One region of the Bradyrhizobium genosp. P genome, then DNA from elsewhere that is predicted to be linked to it. Evidence: predicted binding sites of a transcription regulator. Region 1 holds the regulator's gene; each other region holds the start of a gene.
What was found. The regulator PhoB, encoded in region 1, activates phosphate uptake and scavenging genes when phosphate is short. The targets are predictions, from matches to a motif close to TGTCATNNANCTGTCAT.
Positions count from the first base shown of each region.

Region 2: the regulator PhoB is predicted to act here: its motif matches at 1,881-1,897, upstream of ACP2YO_RS38340 (glycerophosphodiester phosphodiesterase family protein).
Region 3: the regulator PhoB is predicted to act here: its motif matches at 2,619-2,635, upstream of ACP2YO_RS02275 (DUF2794 domain-containing protein).
Region 4: the regulator PhoB is predicted to act here: its motif matches at 2,177-2,193, upstream of ugpB (sn-glycerol-3-phosphate ABC transporter substrate-binding protein UgpB).

Region 1 is NZ_CP188195.1:965,161-969,356, forward strand. Features, by position in the region: gene pstA (phosphate ABC transporter permease PstA) at 1-529, shown strand, start outside; gene pstB (phosphate ABC transporter ATP-binding protein PstB) at 526-1,347, shown strand; gene phoU (phosphate signaling complex protein PhoU) at 1,359-2,075, shown strand; gene phoB (phosphate regulon transcriptional regulator PhoB) at 2,188-2,898, shown strand; gene ACP2YO_RS04715 (GcrA family cell cycle regulator) at 3,229-3,738, opposite strand.
Region 2 is NZ_CP188195.1:7,980,254-7,984,449, forward strand. Features, by position in the region: gene ACP2YO_RS38330 (ABC transporter substrate-binding protein) at 1-1,116, shown strand, start outside; gene ACP2YO_RS38335 (tautomerase family protein) at 1,197-1,574, opposite strand; gene ACP2YO_RS38340 (glycerophosphodiester phosphodiesterase family protein) at 1,990-3,387, shown strand; gene ACP2YO_RS38345 (DUF2652 domain-containing protein) at 3,679-4,196, shown strand, end outside.
Region 3 is NZ_CP188195.1:439,156-443,351, forward strand. Features, by position in the region: gene acnA (aconitate hydratase AcnA) at 1-1,124, shown strand, start outside; gene ACP2YO_RS02270 (DUF1223 domain-containing protein) at 1,370-2,131, shown strand; gene ACP2YO_RS02275 (DUF2794 domain-containing protein) at 2,647-3,015, shown strand; partial or broken gene ACP2YO_RS02280 (N-acetyltransferase family protein) at 3,207-3,442, opposite strand; gene ACP2YO_RS02285 (Bax inhibitor-1/YccA family protein) at 3,527-4,196, opposite strand, start outside.
Region 4 is NZ_CP188195.1:119,311-123,506, forward strand. Features, by position in the region: gene ACP2YO_RS00570 (organic hydroperoxide resistance protein) at 141-566, shown strand; gene ACP2YO_RS00575 (CaiB/BaiF CoA transferase family protein) at 848-2,050, shown strand; gene ugpB (sn-glycerol-3-phosphate ABC transporter substrate-binding protein UgpB) at 2,251-3,570, shown strand; gene ugpA (sn-glycerol-3-phosphate ABC transporter permease UgpA) at 3,735-4,196, shown strand, end outside.

The DNA of each region.
Region 1 (4,196 bases):
CCGGTTCATCAACGACATCCTGCTCAGCGCGCCCTCGATCATCATCGGCCTGTTCATCTATGGTGCCGTCGTGGTGCCGATGCGCGGCTTCTCGGCGATCGCGGGCTGTCTGGCGCTCGCGGTCATCGTGATCCCGGTCGTGCTGCGCACCACCGAGGACATGCTGCTGCTGGTGCCCAATCCGCTGCGCGAAGCGGCCTCCGCGCTTGGCCTGCCACGCTCGCTGGTGATCAAGCGGATCGCTTATCGCGCCGCCCGGTCGGGTTTGATCACCGGCGTGCTGCTGGCGACCGCCCGCGTCGCCGGCGAGACCGCGCCGCTGTTGTTCACCGCGCTGTCGAACCAGTTCTTCAGCCTGGATCTGACCAAGACGATGGCCAACCTGCCGGTGACCATCAACAACTTCGTGCAGAGCCCCTATGCCTACTGGAAAGAGTTGGCCTGGAGCGGCGCTTTGCTCATCACCTTCACCGTGCTCGCCCTCAACATCGGCGCGCGCATCCTTGGTGCCGAAAGGGCCGCAAAATGACCGAGCTCTCCGTTTCGACGACTACCCCGAGCCACGTTGCTCCGCATGCGCCGCTGCCGGATGCGCCCCCGAAGGTTACGGTACGCAACCTCAACTTCTATTACGGCGAGCACCATGCGCTGAAGAACATCAACCTGACGCTCGGCACCAACCGCGTCACCGCGTTCATCGGCCCGTCCGGCTGCGGCAAGTCGACTTTGCTGCGCATCTTCAACCGGATGTATGATCTCTATCCGGGCCAGCGCGCCGTCGGCCAGCTGATGCTGGACCAGACCAACATCCTCGATCCCAAGCTCGACCTCAATCTGTTGCGCGCGCGGGTCGGCATGGTGTTCCAGAAGCCGACGCCGTTCCCGATGACGATCTACGAGAACATCGCCTTCGGCATCCGCCTCTACGAGAAGATCTCGAAGTCCGAAATGGACGACCGCGTCGAGAAGGCGCTGCGCGGTGGCGCGCTGTGGAACGAGGTCAAGGACAAGCTGAACGCGTCGGGGCTCTCGCTCTCCGGCGGCCAGCAGCAGCGGCTGTGCATCGCGCGGACGGTTGCGGTGCGGCCCGAGGTGATCCTGTTCGACGAGCCGTGCTCGGCGCTCGATCCGATTTCGACCGCCAAGGTCGAGGAGCTGATCCAGGAGCTGTCCGAGGACTACACCATCGCGATCGTCACCCACAACATGCAGCAGGCGGCCCGCGTCTCCGACAAGACCGCCTTCATGTATCTCGGCGAACTGATCGAGTTCGACGACACCAACAAGATTTTCACCTCGCCCAGCGATCGACGCACGCAGGACTACATCACCGGCCGGTTCGGCTGAGGAGATAGACGATGGCTTCTGAACATACCGCCAAGGCATTCGACAGCGACCTGCAGGAACTGACACGCCTGGTCGCCGAGATGGGTGGCTTGGTCGAGCGCATGATCACCGAGTCGGTCGATGCGCTGATCCGCCGCGACGTAGCGCTCGGCAAGCGCGTCGTCGCTGCCGACATCGAGATCGACAGCTTGCAGCGCGTCATCGAGGAGCGCGCGGTTCTGACCATCGCACGCCGCCAGCCGATGGCGATCGATCTGCGCGAGATCGTCGGCGCGATGCGGGTGGCCACCGACCTCGAGCGGATCGGCGACCTCGCCAAGAACATGGGCAAGCGCGTCGCGGCGCTGGAGAGCGATTTCCAGCCGCTCAAGCTGATCCGCGGCCTCGAGCACATGACCGACCTCGTGCTGTCGCAGGTCAAGTCGGTGCTCGACGCCTATGCCGCCCACGATCTGCCGGCGGCGATGAACGTCTGGAAGGGCGACGAGGAGGTCGACGCGATCTGCACCTCGCTGTTCCGCGAACTGCTCACCTACATGATGGAAGATCCGCGCAACATCTCGTTCTGCATCCATCTGATGTTCTGCGCCAAGAACATCGAGCGGATCGGCGACCACGCCACGAATATCGCCGAAACCGTGTTCTACATGATCGAGGGCCAGCAGATCATGGACAAGCGTCCAAAGGGTGACATGACCAATTTCGCTACCACGGTTCCGGGCACCTAATCACCATCTGGCGAAGTGGGCACCGGCTTTCCGGCAAGAACGTGCTCATCAAGGAGATGATCGTTTCGGTTCGCGTCAGGACAACGGATCAGGACAGAGAGAACACAAACCGATGAGCGCACGCATTCTGGTGGTCGAAGACGAAGAAGCGCTGACGACGTTGTTGCGCTACAACCTCGACGCGGAAGGCTACGATGTCGAGACGGTCGGACGCGGCGATGACGCCGATACCCGGCTGAAGGAGCGCATTCCCGATCTTGTGGTGCTTGACTGGATGCTGCCGGGCCTCTCCGGCATCGAGCTGTGCCGCCGCCTGCGCGCGCGTCCCGAGACCAAGCAGCTCCCTATCATCATGCTGACCGCGCGCGGAGAAGAAAGTGAACGGGTGCGCGGCCTCGCCACCGGCGCCGACGACTACATCGTCAAGCCGTTCTCGGTGCCGGAACTGCTGGCGCGGGTGAAAGGCCTGTTGCGCCGGGCGAGCCCGGAGCGGCTTGCGACCGTGCTGACCTATGGTGACATCGAGCTCGACCGCGAGAAGCGCCGCGTGGCGCGCTCGGGCCGTCCGATCGATCTCGGCCCGACCGAGTATCGGCTGCTCGAGTTCTTCCTCGAGCATCCCGGCCGCGTGTTCAGCCGCGAGCAATTGCTCGACAGCGTCTGGGGCCGCGACATCTATATCGACGAACGCACCGTCGACGTGCATATCGGCCGCCTGCGCAAGCTGCTCAATCCCGGCCGCGAGCAGGATCCGATCCGCACCGTGCGCGGTGCCGGCTACGCACTCGACGATCGTTTTGCAAAGGCCGAGCCGCAGCCGTAAGGCTGCGCGAACAGCAACACACCGTCGTCTGGGCCTAGTGAGGCAGCCACCGGCGGCAGGGTTCCCTCCCCCCTTGCGGGGGAGGGTTAGGGAGAGGGGTGCCGCTTGCTCCGCTGCCGATTGATCGCGAACCGTGACAGCGAGTGTCTCGCCGGTTCGATTGATCAAGCTTCGCTACATGTCTTGCATTGGAGTTCGGGGCCTACCCCTCTCCCCAACCCTGCCCCGCAAGGGGGCGAGGGAGCCTGACCCGCGTGCTCACCTCACATCGTCGAACGTGAGACCCCGCGAGATGGCGCTGACGAAAATCGCAGCACTTCGAATTCTGCCTTACCGCGTCGGCTTTGCTGCCGGCCGCCGGCGATCGTTGGCGGGCTGGTAGGCGATGCGCGAATGATGCGCGCAATAGGGCAGGCCGCCGAGCGCCTTGCCGCCGCAGAAGAAGAAATCCGGGCTTGAGGGATCGCCGACCGGCCAGTGACAGGTCGCCTCGTTCAGCTCGAGCAGCGACAGCCGCTGGCTCATCGGAACGACGTTGTCGTAGGCGATCGGATCCGGCTCCATCTCGACCTCGAAGGCGTGGGCCAGCGCAGTATTGCCGCGCGACACTGGCCGCGCCACCCGCATCATATGCTGCGCGGGGCGTGCCTTGCGCTGTCGCGGCGCGGCGGTGGAGGGGGCCTTGGCGCGGCCCGACAGGCCGAGCCGGTGCACTTTGCCGATCACGGCGTTCCGCGTCACATTGCCAAGTTCCGCCGCGATCTGGCTGGCCGACAGGCCGGATTCCCAGAGCTTCTTCAGCTGCTCGACGCGATCGTCGGACCAGGTCAATACAGTCATCGCATTTTTCCCTTCGCCTAGCACCGGCCAGTCCTTGGAGCGGTGCTGCGAGCCAAAGCTCGAAAAACTCCTGCGGTCAGAATCCCTTAGCCCTCGCCGAGCGCGCCTATGCGCCCGAACGTCTACGCAGAACCAAGTCTACTTAAGGGGTCCAGTACTGCCGCACGAGATGTCGTACCCGACAGCCCAAACGCTACAATATGGCGTGACTCCGGCGCAAGAGTCCGCGGTAGCGCGTCCACATGTTCCCACACTTATGCATTGCAATGAGTCTTTTCCACCGCACCGGAATGCCCCGGATTGCGTTCGTTTCGCATTGCCGGCAGGCCGCTTCGTGACGATTGACAGTTACTGCCTGCAGCATAGAATGCCTCCACGTGCCGCCCGAAAAGGCGGCACGTTTTGTTTTCCGAAGCCGGCTGTTGCTGCGCTGGCGTCAAGGCGCGCGGCAATCGTCG
Region 2 (4,196 bases), 2.9 Mb from region 1:
GTGCTCACCGACCTGTCGAGCCTCTATGCCGACGCCACCGGCAAGGGCTCGGTCGCCGCCGTCCAGATGGCGGTCGCCGATTACGGCGGCCAGGTGAAAGGCAAGCCGGTCGAGGTGGTCTCGGCCGACCATCAGAACAAGCCCGACGTCGGCGTCAACATCGCGCGCAACTGGTACGACAATGAGAAGGTCGACGCGATCTTCGACGTCCCGACCTCTTCGGTGGCACTGCCGATCTCGGCGCTGACGCGCGAGAAGAACAAGATCAACATCAATTCCGGCGGCGGCTCTTCCGACCTCACCGGCCCCGCCTGCTCGCCCAACACGGTGCACTGGACCTACGACACCTACGCGCTGTCGAACGTCGCCGGCAAGGCGATGGTCAAGCGCGGCGAGGACACCTGGTTCTTCGTCACCGCCGACTACGCCTTCGGCATGGCGCTGGAGCGCGATGCCGCCAATGTCGTGAAGGAAAGCGGCGGCAAGGTGCTGGGCAGCGTCCGCCATCCGCTGAACTCGTCGGACTTCTCGTCGTTCCTGCTGCAGGCGCAGGCCTCCAAGGCCAAGGTCGTGGCGCTGGCGGACGCTGGCGGCGACACCACCAACGCGCTGAAGCAGGCCTCCGAATTCGGCCTCACCCAGGGCGGCCAGAAGATGATCGCGCTGCTGATGGAGATCACTGACACGCATTCGCTGGGGCTGAAGGCGACCCAGGGCCTGATCGTGACCGACGCATTCTACTGGGACATGAACGACGAGACCCGCGCCTTCTCCAAGCGCTTCTACGACAAGGTCGGCCACATGCCGACCATGATCCAGGCCGGCCTCTATTCGGCGACCATGCACTATCTGAAGGCGATCGAGGCCATCGGCACCGATGAGGCGCCTAAGGTGATGGCGCAGATGCGGGCCACACCGGTCAACGACTTCTTCGCCAAGAACGGCCACATCCGGATCGACGGCCGTATGGTCCACGACATGTATTTGTTCGAAACCAAGAAGCCGGAAGAGTCCAAGGGCGAGTGGGACCTCTACAAGCTGATCGCCACCGTTCCCGGCGACGAGGCGTTCCGTCCGCTCGACAAAGGCGGCTGCCCGCTGGTGAAGCCGAACTAAGCGCTTTCAACTCGAATTATCTTTCGAGGTCCAGCCAGGAGGCGTGGATCGTACGAGCGATCCACGCCTCTTCGACGGGATCAAGACGCGTATTGGGCCAGGCCATTGCCGAACGACCAGTTCTCCTTCTTGACCTCGACGAGGTTGATGAAGACGTCTTCCGGGCGAACGCCAAGCGCCGACAGGCCGCCGGCGATCGCCTTGTAGAGCGCTTTCTTCTGCTCCAGCGCGCGGCCCTCGTTCCAGGTGATCTGGATGATCACCAGATCGTCGCTGCGGTGGATCCCGAGATAGTTCGGATCGAACAGGAAGTTTCCGGCGTCGTGCTCGCTGATGATCTGGAATCGATCGTCCTTCGGCACCCCGACGCTCAGCATCGCCTCGTACACGACATTGCCGACATCCCGCCGAAAGGCGGCATCCTTGCCCTTGCGAAGATCGATCCGGACGAGCGGCATGACTGTTCTCCCGACGGTTGATGATGGCATCATTGCGCTCCGGGTGACTGATCTCACCCGACTGAGGCGGCGTGCCGCGGGTCTCTTCCCTGCGCGGCACGCTCGCCCGACGTAGTCGGTGACGCAACGACATTCAATGAATGATAATTATCATATAATCATATTCGTGCGAGCCGGCGCCTCCCAATGAAGCCGAGGCCGATCCCGGCATCTGCTTTTGCGATGGCGTCCCGGCGAACCGCGTCCCCCTCATTTGCAGGTCGGGGCCTATCCCCAGGAATTTTTGCCTGCCCGGGGCCGCCCGGCGGTCATCCGACTGTCAGAGAACTGAGACAAGAAGACAAACGCGTGGGCCTTATTCGGCTCGGCCCTGTGGCATACGAAGCGATGCCAGGTCAAAGATGGAGGCTAGGCCATGAAGCACGGTCGTTCACGACGGAAACTACATGTTGGAGCGATGCTGCTCGGTGCGGCGGCTTTGGCGCTCCTCCCGGTATCGATGGCGTCTGCGCAAACTACCTCAGCGCCATCAGGCGCCAAGCCCTTCCTCACCCTCGATGGAAAGCAGCCTTTGGTCATCGGGCATCGCGGCGTGCCGGGGCTGATGCCTGAAGAGACCGAGGCATCTTATGAGCTGGCCGCGGCCCTCGGGGCCGACTCCCTCGAAGAAGACCTGCACCTGACCAAGGATTGCATTCTGGTCGCACGTCACAACCCTTGGCTGAGCGACAATACCAACGTGGCCGAGGTGGCGAAGACCAATGCGGCGGTGGCGGCCCGCAAGCGCACGACGCCGGGCGTCATGGTCAAGGTGAAATGGCCGCAATCCGCCGCAAGCGGGCCGGCCGAATATCCCACCGATCTCGTTGATCCCAGCGATCCCAAATCGGTGCTGAAAGCGCTGATCGTCGACGGCGACGACCATACCAATGATTGGTCGATCACCGATTTCACGATGGCCGAGCTGAAGAACTGGATCTCCGGCACCACCTATGATGCGGCCAATGAAAGGCCGAAGGTGTTCAACGGCAAATTCCCGATTATCAGTTTCCAGGAGATCGTCGACCTCGCCAAGGCCAAGAGCAAGGAGACGGGCCGTACCATCTCGGTCTATCCGGAAACCAAGAATCCGACCTGGAATAATGCCCAGGCGATCGCCAATGGCTGCGGCGCGCCGGGCAGCCACCCGCTCGAGGATGCGCTAATCAAGATCATCAAGGACAACGGCCTCAACTCGAAGGACGCTCCCATCTTTGTTCAGAGCTTCGAGCCCGGCAGCCTGAAATATATGCGCAGCCATGGCCTGGAGACGCGGCAGGTCCAGCTCATTGACGGTAACGGTGTCGACTTCAAGGCCGGCAAGGTCCTCCTCAACAACATCGCCAATTCCCGTCCGTACGACTGGACCGTTGCGGGTGACGGACGCGGCTTCGATGCGATGCTGACCCCCGCGGGCCTTGCGGAGATCAAGACCTATGCCGACGGCATCGGTCCGTGGAAGGTTTACCTCGTCCCGTACAAGATTTCGCCGTGGAAGGACAGCAACGCCGACGGCACGCCCTACAAGGGATCGACGCCGGACGCTTCGACGCAGGAAGCAACCAGCGTCATTGCCGACGCGCATAAGCTTGGTCTGTTCGTGCATCCCTTCACATTCCGAAACGAGAAGAAATATCTGGCTGCCGACTATCACGGCGACCCGGGCCTGGAAGATCTCAAGTTCTTCCGTCTCGGCGTGGATGGGATCTTTACCGATTTCACACACACCGGCGTTGCCGCGCGCGCTACCTATCTCCGCGAACTGGGCTGGTGAGGCCTGGAGCACCATAACGCCAGGTTGATTGGCTCAGCCACAGACTCGCTGCACCTCTCCCGCTTGCGGAGGAGGTCGGATCGCATCGCCAGACGCAATCCGGGTGGGGGCTCTCTCCACGATACGACTCGCGGAGAGACCCCCACCCTAGCCCTCCCCCGCAAGCGGGAGAGGGGACGCAGTTTCTATACTTCTGCCCGGCGCTTTCCTTGGCCCTCGACTGCGGAGGGCGCGGTATGACAAACTGCGCGTCCGCACGATCGGAGCGAACCGATTGCGTTGGAGGTCTCGATGCTTCCGAAGGCTGAAGCGGCATATTTCGCTATTGCCGACATCTCCGGCTATACGAACTTCCTCGCGGCGGTCGAGCTCGAGCACGCGCAGGACATCATCGCCGATTTCATGGACACGATGGTGAAAGGGCTGCGCCCGCCATTTCGCCTCGCCAAGTTCGAGGGCGACGCCGCGTTCGTCTATACGACCGACGAGAAGATCGACGGCTCGCTGCTGCAGGACGCGATCGAGGGCGCCTATTTCAAATTCCGCCGGCGCCTGCGCAACGTTCGCCAGGCCTCGGCTTGCGAGTGCCAGGCCTGCGTCGCGATGGGCGATCTCGATTTCAAATTCGTCGTCCATCACGGCGAGATGGTGAAGCAGAAGATGGGCGGCAGAGAAGAGCTCGCCGGGCGCGACGTCATTCTCGTGCACCGGCTGCTCAAGAACAATGTCAGCGAGAAGATCGGCGGGCGCGCCTACGCGCTCTACAGCGATGCCGCGATCCGCGCCATGGGCGTCGACCCGCTGGCGCA
Region 3 (4,196 bases), 530 kb from region 1:
TCGCCGCGGCTGTACTGTCGGGTAACCGCAACTTCGAAGGCCGCGTGAGCCCCGACGTGCAGGCGAACTATCTCGCCTCACCGCCGCTCGTGGTGGCGCACGCGCTCGCCGGCACGGTTACGAAGGATCTCGCGGTCGAGCCGATCGGCATCGGCAAGGATGGCAAGCCGGTGTTCCTGAAGGACATCTGGCCGACGACCAAGGAGATCAATGCCTTCATGAAGAGGTTCGTCACCGCGACGATCTTCAAGAAGAAGTACGCCGACGTGTTCAAGGGCGACACCAACTGGCGCAAGATCAAGACCACCGAAAGCGAGACCTATCGCTGGAACATGAGCTCGACCTATGTGCAGAACCCGCCCTACTTCGAAGGCATGAAGAAGGAGCCCGAGCCGATCAAGGACGTGGTCGACGCGCGGATCCTTGCGATGTTCGGCGACAAGATCACTACCGACCACATCTCGCCGGCCGGTTCGATCAAGCTGACCTCGCCCGCCGGCAAGTTCCTCAGCGAGCACCAGGTGCGCCCGGCCGACTTCAACCAGTACGGCACCCGGCGCGGCAACCACGAAGTGATGATGCGCGGCACCTTCGCCAACATCCGCATCAAGAACTTCATGCTGAAGGGTGCCGACGGCAATATCCCGGAAGGCGGCCTGACCAAGCACTGGCCCGACGGCGAGCAGATGCCGATCTACGACGCGGCCATGAAGTATCAGGCCGAAGGCGTGCCGCTGGTGGTGTTCGCCGGCGCTGAGTACGGCAACGGTTCGTCGCGCGACTGGGCCGCGAAGGGTACGCGTCTGCTCGGCGTGCGCGCCGTGATCTGCCAGAGCTTCGAGCGCATCCACCGCTCCAACCTGGTCGGCATGGGTGTGCTTCCGCTCACCTTCCAGGAAGGCACGTCGTGGTCGTCGCTCGGTCTGAAGGGCGACGAGAAGGTCACGATTCGCGGGCTCCAGGGTGATTTGAAGCCGCGCCAGACGCTGACGGCCGAGATCGTCTCCAATGACGGCGCCAAGAGGGACGTCCCGCTCCTCTGCCGCATCGATACGCTGGACGAGCTCGATTACTATCGCAACGGCGGCATCCTGCACTATGTGCTGCGCAAACTCGCTGCCTAGGCCTTTGTTTGAGCATGATCTCCGCGCAAACGCTTGCGTTTGTCGCGAGGGAAAACCGCTTCACACTTTTCCGGATCATGCTCCAACGCGGATTTGTGATCGGTGCCTCACTGCTTAGTGAGTAGCGGCTAAAATGAAGGCGGCCTATGAAAAGGCCGCTTTCTCGCGTTTTGGGGCACGCTGTTCAGGGACAACTTCATGCTCCGTACAAATACGGATGGAAATCATCACGACTGGCTCGCAGTATGACAGCGATGATGGCCTATAACTGTATCTCTCGATGGTCCAGCGCCCTTGGTATCTGCGCGATCGTCGCGATCATCCGCCCCGCTCACGCCGATCCGCGTGCAGTCGTCGAACTCTTCACCTCGCAAGGCTGCTCATCCTGTCCGCCCGCGGACAAGGTCATCGGTGACCTCGCGAAGGATCCCAACGTCATCGCGCTGAGCATGCCGATCGACTATTGGGACTATCTCGGCTGGAAGGATACGCTGGCCGATTCACGCTTCAGCGCGCGCCAGAAAGCCTATTCGCACATGCGCGGCGATCGCGACGTCTACACGCCGCAGGCCGTGATCAACGGCTCCGTGCACGTGATCGGCAGCGATCTCGCGAGCATTGAGAGCGCGATCAAGGACACCGAGAAGAGCGCCGGCGTGATGTCGGTGCCGGTGACGATGACGCTGACCGGAAAACAGATCAACGTTTCGGTGGCGGCGGCCAAGTCGCCTACGGCGGCGCGTGGCGAAGTCTGGATCTGCTCGATCTCGAAGGCGGTACCGATCTCGATTGCGCGTGGCGAAAATCGGGGCCGCGAAATCACCTACCACAATGTGGTCCGCAATCTGCTGAAGGTCGGTGACTGGAACGGTTCGTCGGGCAACTGGACCGTGCCGCTGGAGAACATTACGCGCGACGGCGTCGATGCCGCCGCGGTCTATGTCCAGGATGGCAATCGCGACAAGCCGGGCCCGATGCTCGGCGCGGCATTCACCTCACTGCATTAGCAGCTAAGTCGACCGCGGCGCGCCGTCGTGAGACGCCGGCGGCCGGCATGTATCCAGAAACAAATTGAAGTAGAGCCCTCGCCGGGCTTCGCGCGCATGCGGCTCGATCGCGCCCGGGCGCACGGGGTGCCCCAAAAACAAAAAGGACCAACTTTCGTTGGCCCAGTGTTGGGATTAACTCCCCTGCGAACAGACCCGATCCCGACGGCCCCGGGGGGCTGGGGGCTGAGGAATCCGGAACCGAAAGGACCGGGTCAACGCAGGATTATCTTCTCGCAAGCCAGCGGGGCGGGCGATGGGCGGAAGTTGGGCAGTAATATGATTCCGCTAACGTTCCCGTGACTCATCGACGGATAATCGGTCGCGGCCCCCGACGCGATTCAGGTCAGGTTGCGTTGCGAATGGCCCCTTGCGGCGTCCCTCGCTTAGCGCGATCATGTCACTATCGTGACGATCCCGAAATGTGGGACCGGTTCTCGGAATAAGATCGTCACTGAGATGACAGGAGGCGCTCGATGAGTTTGATCTCGGAGGATGGTGATCCGAGCGGGAGTCGCGCCGCGGCGCGCCCCGCCGCCACGGCTTCGCCCAACCGCGTGACGTTCAATCGACTTGAGCTCAACCGCATTCTCAATCTCTATGGCCGCATGGTCGCTGACGGCGAGTGGCGCGACTATGCGATTGATTTCCTGAAGGACCGCGCCGTGTTTTCGGTGTTTCGCCGCGCGTCCGAGATGCCGATCTACCGGATCGAGAAGGATCCGCGGCTCGCGCGCAAGCAGGGCATGTACAGCGTGATCTCGGCGACCGGCCTGATCCTGCGCCGTGGCCACGAACTCGAGCGCGTGCTGCTGGTGATCGACCGCAAGCTGGCGCTGGTGTAGGCGATCGTTGCATCGTCCCGTATGTAGCCCGGATGAAGCGAAGCGTAATCCGGGGGGTCTGTACGCGCGGACAGCGTTGCCCCGGATTTCGCTTAGCTTCATCGGGGCTACGATCGCGCTCTAATCGGCCGGCATCGTCGTCGCGCCCACGCCGAGCGCGCGTTGCATCATCACGGTGTCGAGCCAGCGGCCGGCCGGTACGGGCCGGCATAGGCATAGCCAGCCATGCCATGATGCGGCCGTCGAGCACGGCGACGAAATAGGGAAAGCCGCCGTCCATCAGGCCCCTGTAGCGGCGGGTCATCTCGGCGAGGTCGGGCGGGACCAGCTCGAATGTCGCGGTGCCGAAGCGCACGGCCTGCCGGTAGATCGCCGTGATGTCGGGAAGGTCGGCCCCGGCGGTCGGCCTGATCTCTACGTCGGACATGGCACGAGACTATTTTTGCCTCGTGCAAAAGAAAAGCCCCGGCTCAAGGCCGGGGCTTCGATCGATCCGAGCGGCTTGAGCGCGTTAGTCGCGCTGGCCGAGCAGCTGCAGCAGCAGCGTGAACAGGTTGATGAAGTTCAGGTAGAGCGAGAGTGCGCCAGTGATTGCGGCGCGCTCCGCTGCCACGCCACCCTGCGAGGCGTAGCCGTAGATGTAATCGTTCTTCAGCCGCTGGGTGTCCCAGGCGGTGAGGCCCGCGAAAACCAGCACGCCGACCACCGACACGATGAACTGCAGCGCCGAGCTCGCCAGGAACAGGTTGACCAGGCTTGCGATGATGATGCCGATAAGGCCCATGAACAGGAATGAGCCCATGCCGCTCATGTCACGTTTGGTGGTGTAGCCGTAAAGGCTGAGCGCACCGAACGTCGCCGCGGTGATGAAGAACACGCGCACGATCGAGGTGTGCGTGTACACCAGGAAGATCGACGACATCGATAGGCCCATCAGCGCCGAGAACACCCAGAACAGCATCTGGGCGGTCGAGGGTGCCAGGCGGTTGATGCCGGCTGAGATGACGAACACCATCACCAGAGGGGCGAGGATGAACAGCCACTTCAGCGGGCTGACGAACATCGCGTAGCCGAACTGCGTCAGATAGGCACTGCCGAACTTCGCGACCGCGGCGGACGGATCGCCGGTCACGGCTGCCATGTAGACACCAAGCGCGGCCAAGCCGGTGATGGCAAGGCCG
Region 4 (4,196 bases), 850 kb from region 1:
ACATTCCACGTTCATTCTGGGCCAGCGGAGGCCGGGATTCAATTGCGGACAATTAAATGCGAGGCCTCCCATTTTGTATTGCACACAATATAGTTGCGTGCAATACATATACCATCGAAACCGAGCCAAGGGAGACCACCATGTCTGTGAACGTGCTCTACAAGACTAGCGCCAAGGCAACCGGCGGCCGTGACGGCCATGCCGCGACCCTCGACGGCGCGCTCGACGTCAAGCTCACCACCCCGAAGGAACTCGGCGGCGGCGGCGGCGGCGGCAACAACCCCGAGCAATTGTTCGCCGCCGGCTACGCCGCCTGCTTCATCGGCGCCATGAAGTTCGTCGCCTCGCAGGGCGGCCCGAAGGTCCCCGCCGACGCCTCGGTGACCTCGACGGTCGGCATCGGCCCGCGCGCGGCGGGCGGTTTCGGCCTCGCCGTTGAGCTCGCCGTCTCGCTGCCCGGCCTTCCCCATGCCGAGGCCGAGGCCCTGGTCGAGAAGGCCCACCAGGTGTGCCCCTACTCCAACGCCACCCGCGGCAATGTCGACGTGAAGCTCACCGTCGTCTAAATCCAAGCTGACTAAGTCCTGGCCGACCCAAAATCCGCGAGACGGAATGGCCCGCCCCACACGGCGGGCCGTTTGCGTTCCGGCGGCATGTGCCCGTGCGCGCCAGAGCGTTTTCGAGCGAAGTGGATGCCGGTTCGCGTAATGAAAACGCGTCAAAATAAGAATCTGGAGCCCCGTTCCGATTTCATCGGAACGGAAACGGCTCCAGGCCATTGCTGGCGCTTGCGAACCCCGTTAGCTCTGGGACCCCTGACGATCCCATCTGAGCGAAGGTTGCTTTCATGAATACCCCAGCGGCTACGGGCGCGATGACCGGACTGCGCGTGATCGATCTGACGCGCGTGCTCGGCGGCCCCTACTGCACCCAGATCCTCGCCGACCACGGCGCCGACGTGATCAAGGTCGAACCGCCCGCCGGCGATGAAGTGCGCGACTGGGGCCCTCCCTTCCACAAGGAGGACGCGGCCTATTTCGTCGGCATCAACCGCAACAAGCGCTCGATCGGCCTTGACCTCGGCTCCGAGGGCGGCCGCGCGGTGCTGATGAAAATGCTCGAAACCGCCGACGTGCTGATCGAGAATTTCAAACCGGGCACGCTCGACAAATGGGGCATCGGCAACGACGTGCTGCGCGGAAAATTTCCGCGCCTCGTGCATTGCCGCATCTCCGGCTTCGGCGCCGACGGCCCGCGCGGCGGCAATCCCGGCTATGACGCGATCATCCAGGCGATGACCGGCATGATCGCGGCGACCGGCTCGCCCGAGAGCGGGCCGATGCGGATCGGCGTGCCGCTGGTCGACATCACCACGGGGCTCTATGCGGCGATCGGCATCCTGATGGCGCTGTCGGAGCGGCAGCGCTCGGGGCTCGGCCAATTCCTCGAGACCACGCTGTACGAGACAGGTTTGGCCATCATGCATCCGCACACCGCGAACTATTTCATGCATGGCAAGCCGCCATCGCTCACCGGCAACGAGCATCCCAACCTCGTGCCTTACGCGATCTTCCCGACCAGGACCGACAACATCTTCATCGGCGTCGGCAATGACGGCACCTTCCGCAAGCTCGCCAAGGAGATCGGCAAGCCCGAACTCGGCACCGATCCGCGCTTTGCCCGCAACAAGGATCGCATCGCCAACCGCGATGCGCTGCGCGTCGAGCTCGGCGCCGTCTTCAGCGAGCACGAGGCCGAGCCGCTGTGCAATCGGCTGCTCGCCGCAGGTCTGCCCGCAGGACCGGTGCAGAAGATCGACCAGGCGCTGACCAACCCGCACACGATCCATCGCGGCGACGTCATCGAAAAGGATTGGTACAAGGGCGTGGCCTCGCCGATCCGGCTCGAGCGCACCAAGCCGAGCCTGCGCCGTACCCCGCCGAAATTCAGCCAGCACTCCGCGGAAGTGCTTGGCGAGTTCGGCTACTCGAAGGACGAGATCAACGCCCTGGTCGACAAGGGCGTGGTCTGCCCGACGCGCAAGCGCTGATCGCGCCTCCGATGCGGCGCAGCGTCACCCCTGAGGTTGCGCCGCACGCGCGCCGCTCACAAGCTTCGCCTTTTTTTACCGCTTCCCACCAGCGTTGCTTCCCCCCTACGATCGGCTGGCTTATACGGTCATTCACCCGTCATCCGGCGCTGCTAGGCGCAACGGCTTATCGATGGCGGTCCCAAGGGGAGGAATTTTTAATGGGTTTTCGGCAATTCGGCGCTGCGGCAGCAGTCGCGGTCACACTGGCATTCGGCGCCTCGCCCGCGCTTGCGGCGACGGAGATCCAGTGGTGGCACGCGATGACCGGCGCCAATAACGACGTCATCGTCAAGCTCGCCAACGACTTCAATGCCTCGCAGAGCGACTACAAGGTCATCCCGACCTACAAGGGCGGCTATGCCGACACGATGAACGCCGGCATCGCCGCGTTCCGCGCCGGCAACGCCCCGCACATCATGCAGGTGTTCGAGGTCGGCACCGCGACCATGATGGCCGCCACCGGCGCCGTCAAACCGGTCTACAAGCTGATGGCCGACGCCGGCGAGAAGTTCGATCCCAATGATTATCTGCCCGCGATCACCGGCTACTATTCGACCTCGAAGGGCGAGATGCTGTCGTTCCCCTTCAACTCGTCGTCGACCGTGATGTGGGTCAATCTCGACGCGTTGAAGAAGGCCAATATCGCGGAGATTCCGAAGACCTGGCCCGAAGTGTTCGACGACGCGAAGAAGCTGAAGGCGGCCGGCTACACCACCTGCGGCTTCTCCGGATCGTGGGTCACCTGGGTCAATCTCGAGCAGCTCTCGGCCTGGCACAACGTGCCGCTGGCCAGCAAGGCCAACGGTCTTGACGGCTTCGACACGGTGCTGGAATTCAACGGCCCGCTGCAGGTCAAGCATCTCGAGAACCTGGTCGAGTTGCAGAAGGATAAGACCTACGACTATGCCGGCCGTACCAACACCGGCGAAGGCCGCTTCACCTCGGGTGAGTGCCCGATCTACCTGACCTCGTCGGCCTTCTTCGGCAACGTCAAGGCGCAGGCCAAGTTCAACTTCACCGCGGCCCCGATGCCCTATTATCCCGACGTCAAGGGCGCGCCGCAGAACTCGATCATCGGCGGCGCTTCGCTCTGGGTGATGGGCGGCAAGTCGGCCGAGGAATACAAGGGCGTGGCCAAATTCCTGACCTTCCTGTCGGACACCGATCGGCAGGTCTGGATCCACAAGGCGTCCGGCTATCTGCCGATCACCAAGGCCGCCTATGCCAAGGCCAAGGAAGAGGGCTTCTACAAGGACCAGCCCTATCTCGAGACCCCGCTGCTCGAGCTGACCAACAAGCCGCCGACCGAGAATTCCCGCGGTCTGCGCCTCGGCAACATGGTGCAGCTGCGCGACATGTGGTCGGAAGAGATCGAGCAGGCGCTGGCCGGCAAGAAGACCGCCAAGCAGGCGCTGGACGCCGCCGTCGAGCGCGGCAACGTGATGTTGCGGCAGTTTGAAAAGACCGCCGTCCACTAAGACGACGCCCCGAGCATGATCCGGAAAGTTGTCCAGCGGCTTTCCGGAAAGATCCTTCTCAAATAAAGATCATGCTCAAATAACGAGAATGGATCATGATGCGATTTTGCATCATGGTCTGGACCGGCAGGCCGCATGATGCGGCCTGCCATTTTCAGGACCTCATGGAAAAGCAGTCGGTTTTTCAGTCAAAGCTGTTGCCCTACGCGCTGGTTGCCCCGCAGCTCGCCATTGTCCTGATTTTCTTCTACTGGCCGGCCGCGCAGGCTGTGATCCAGTCGTTTCTGCTACAGGACGCCTTCGGTCTTTCGACGACCTTCGTATGGTTCGAGAACTACGTCGAACTGCTCAAGGACCCCGCATATTTCGAGGCGATCGTCAGGACCTTCGCGTTCTCGTTCGCCATCGCGGTATCCTCGCTGTCCTTCGCGCTGCTGCTCGCCGTCATGGCGGACAAGCCGCTGCGTGGCGGCACGCTCTACCGCACGCTGCTGATCTGGCCCTATGCGGTGGCGCCGCCGGTCGTCGGCGTGCTCTGGATCTTCATGCTGCATCCGTCGCTCGGCGTTCTCTCGCGCTACCTGCGCGCGATGGGCGTCGACTGGAATCCGCTGCTCAACGGCGAC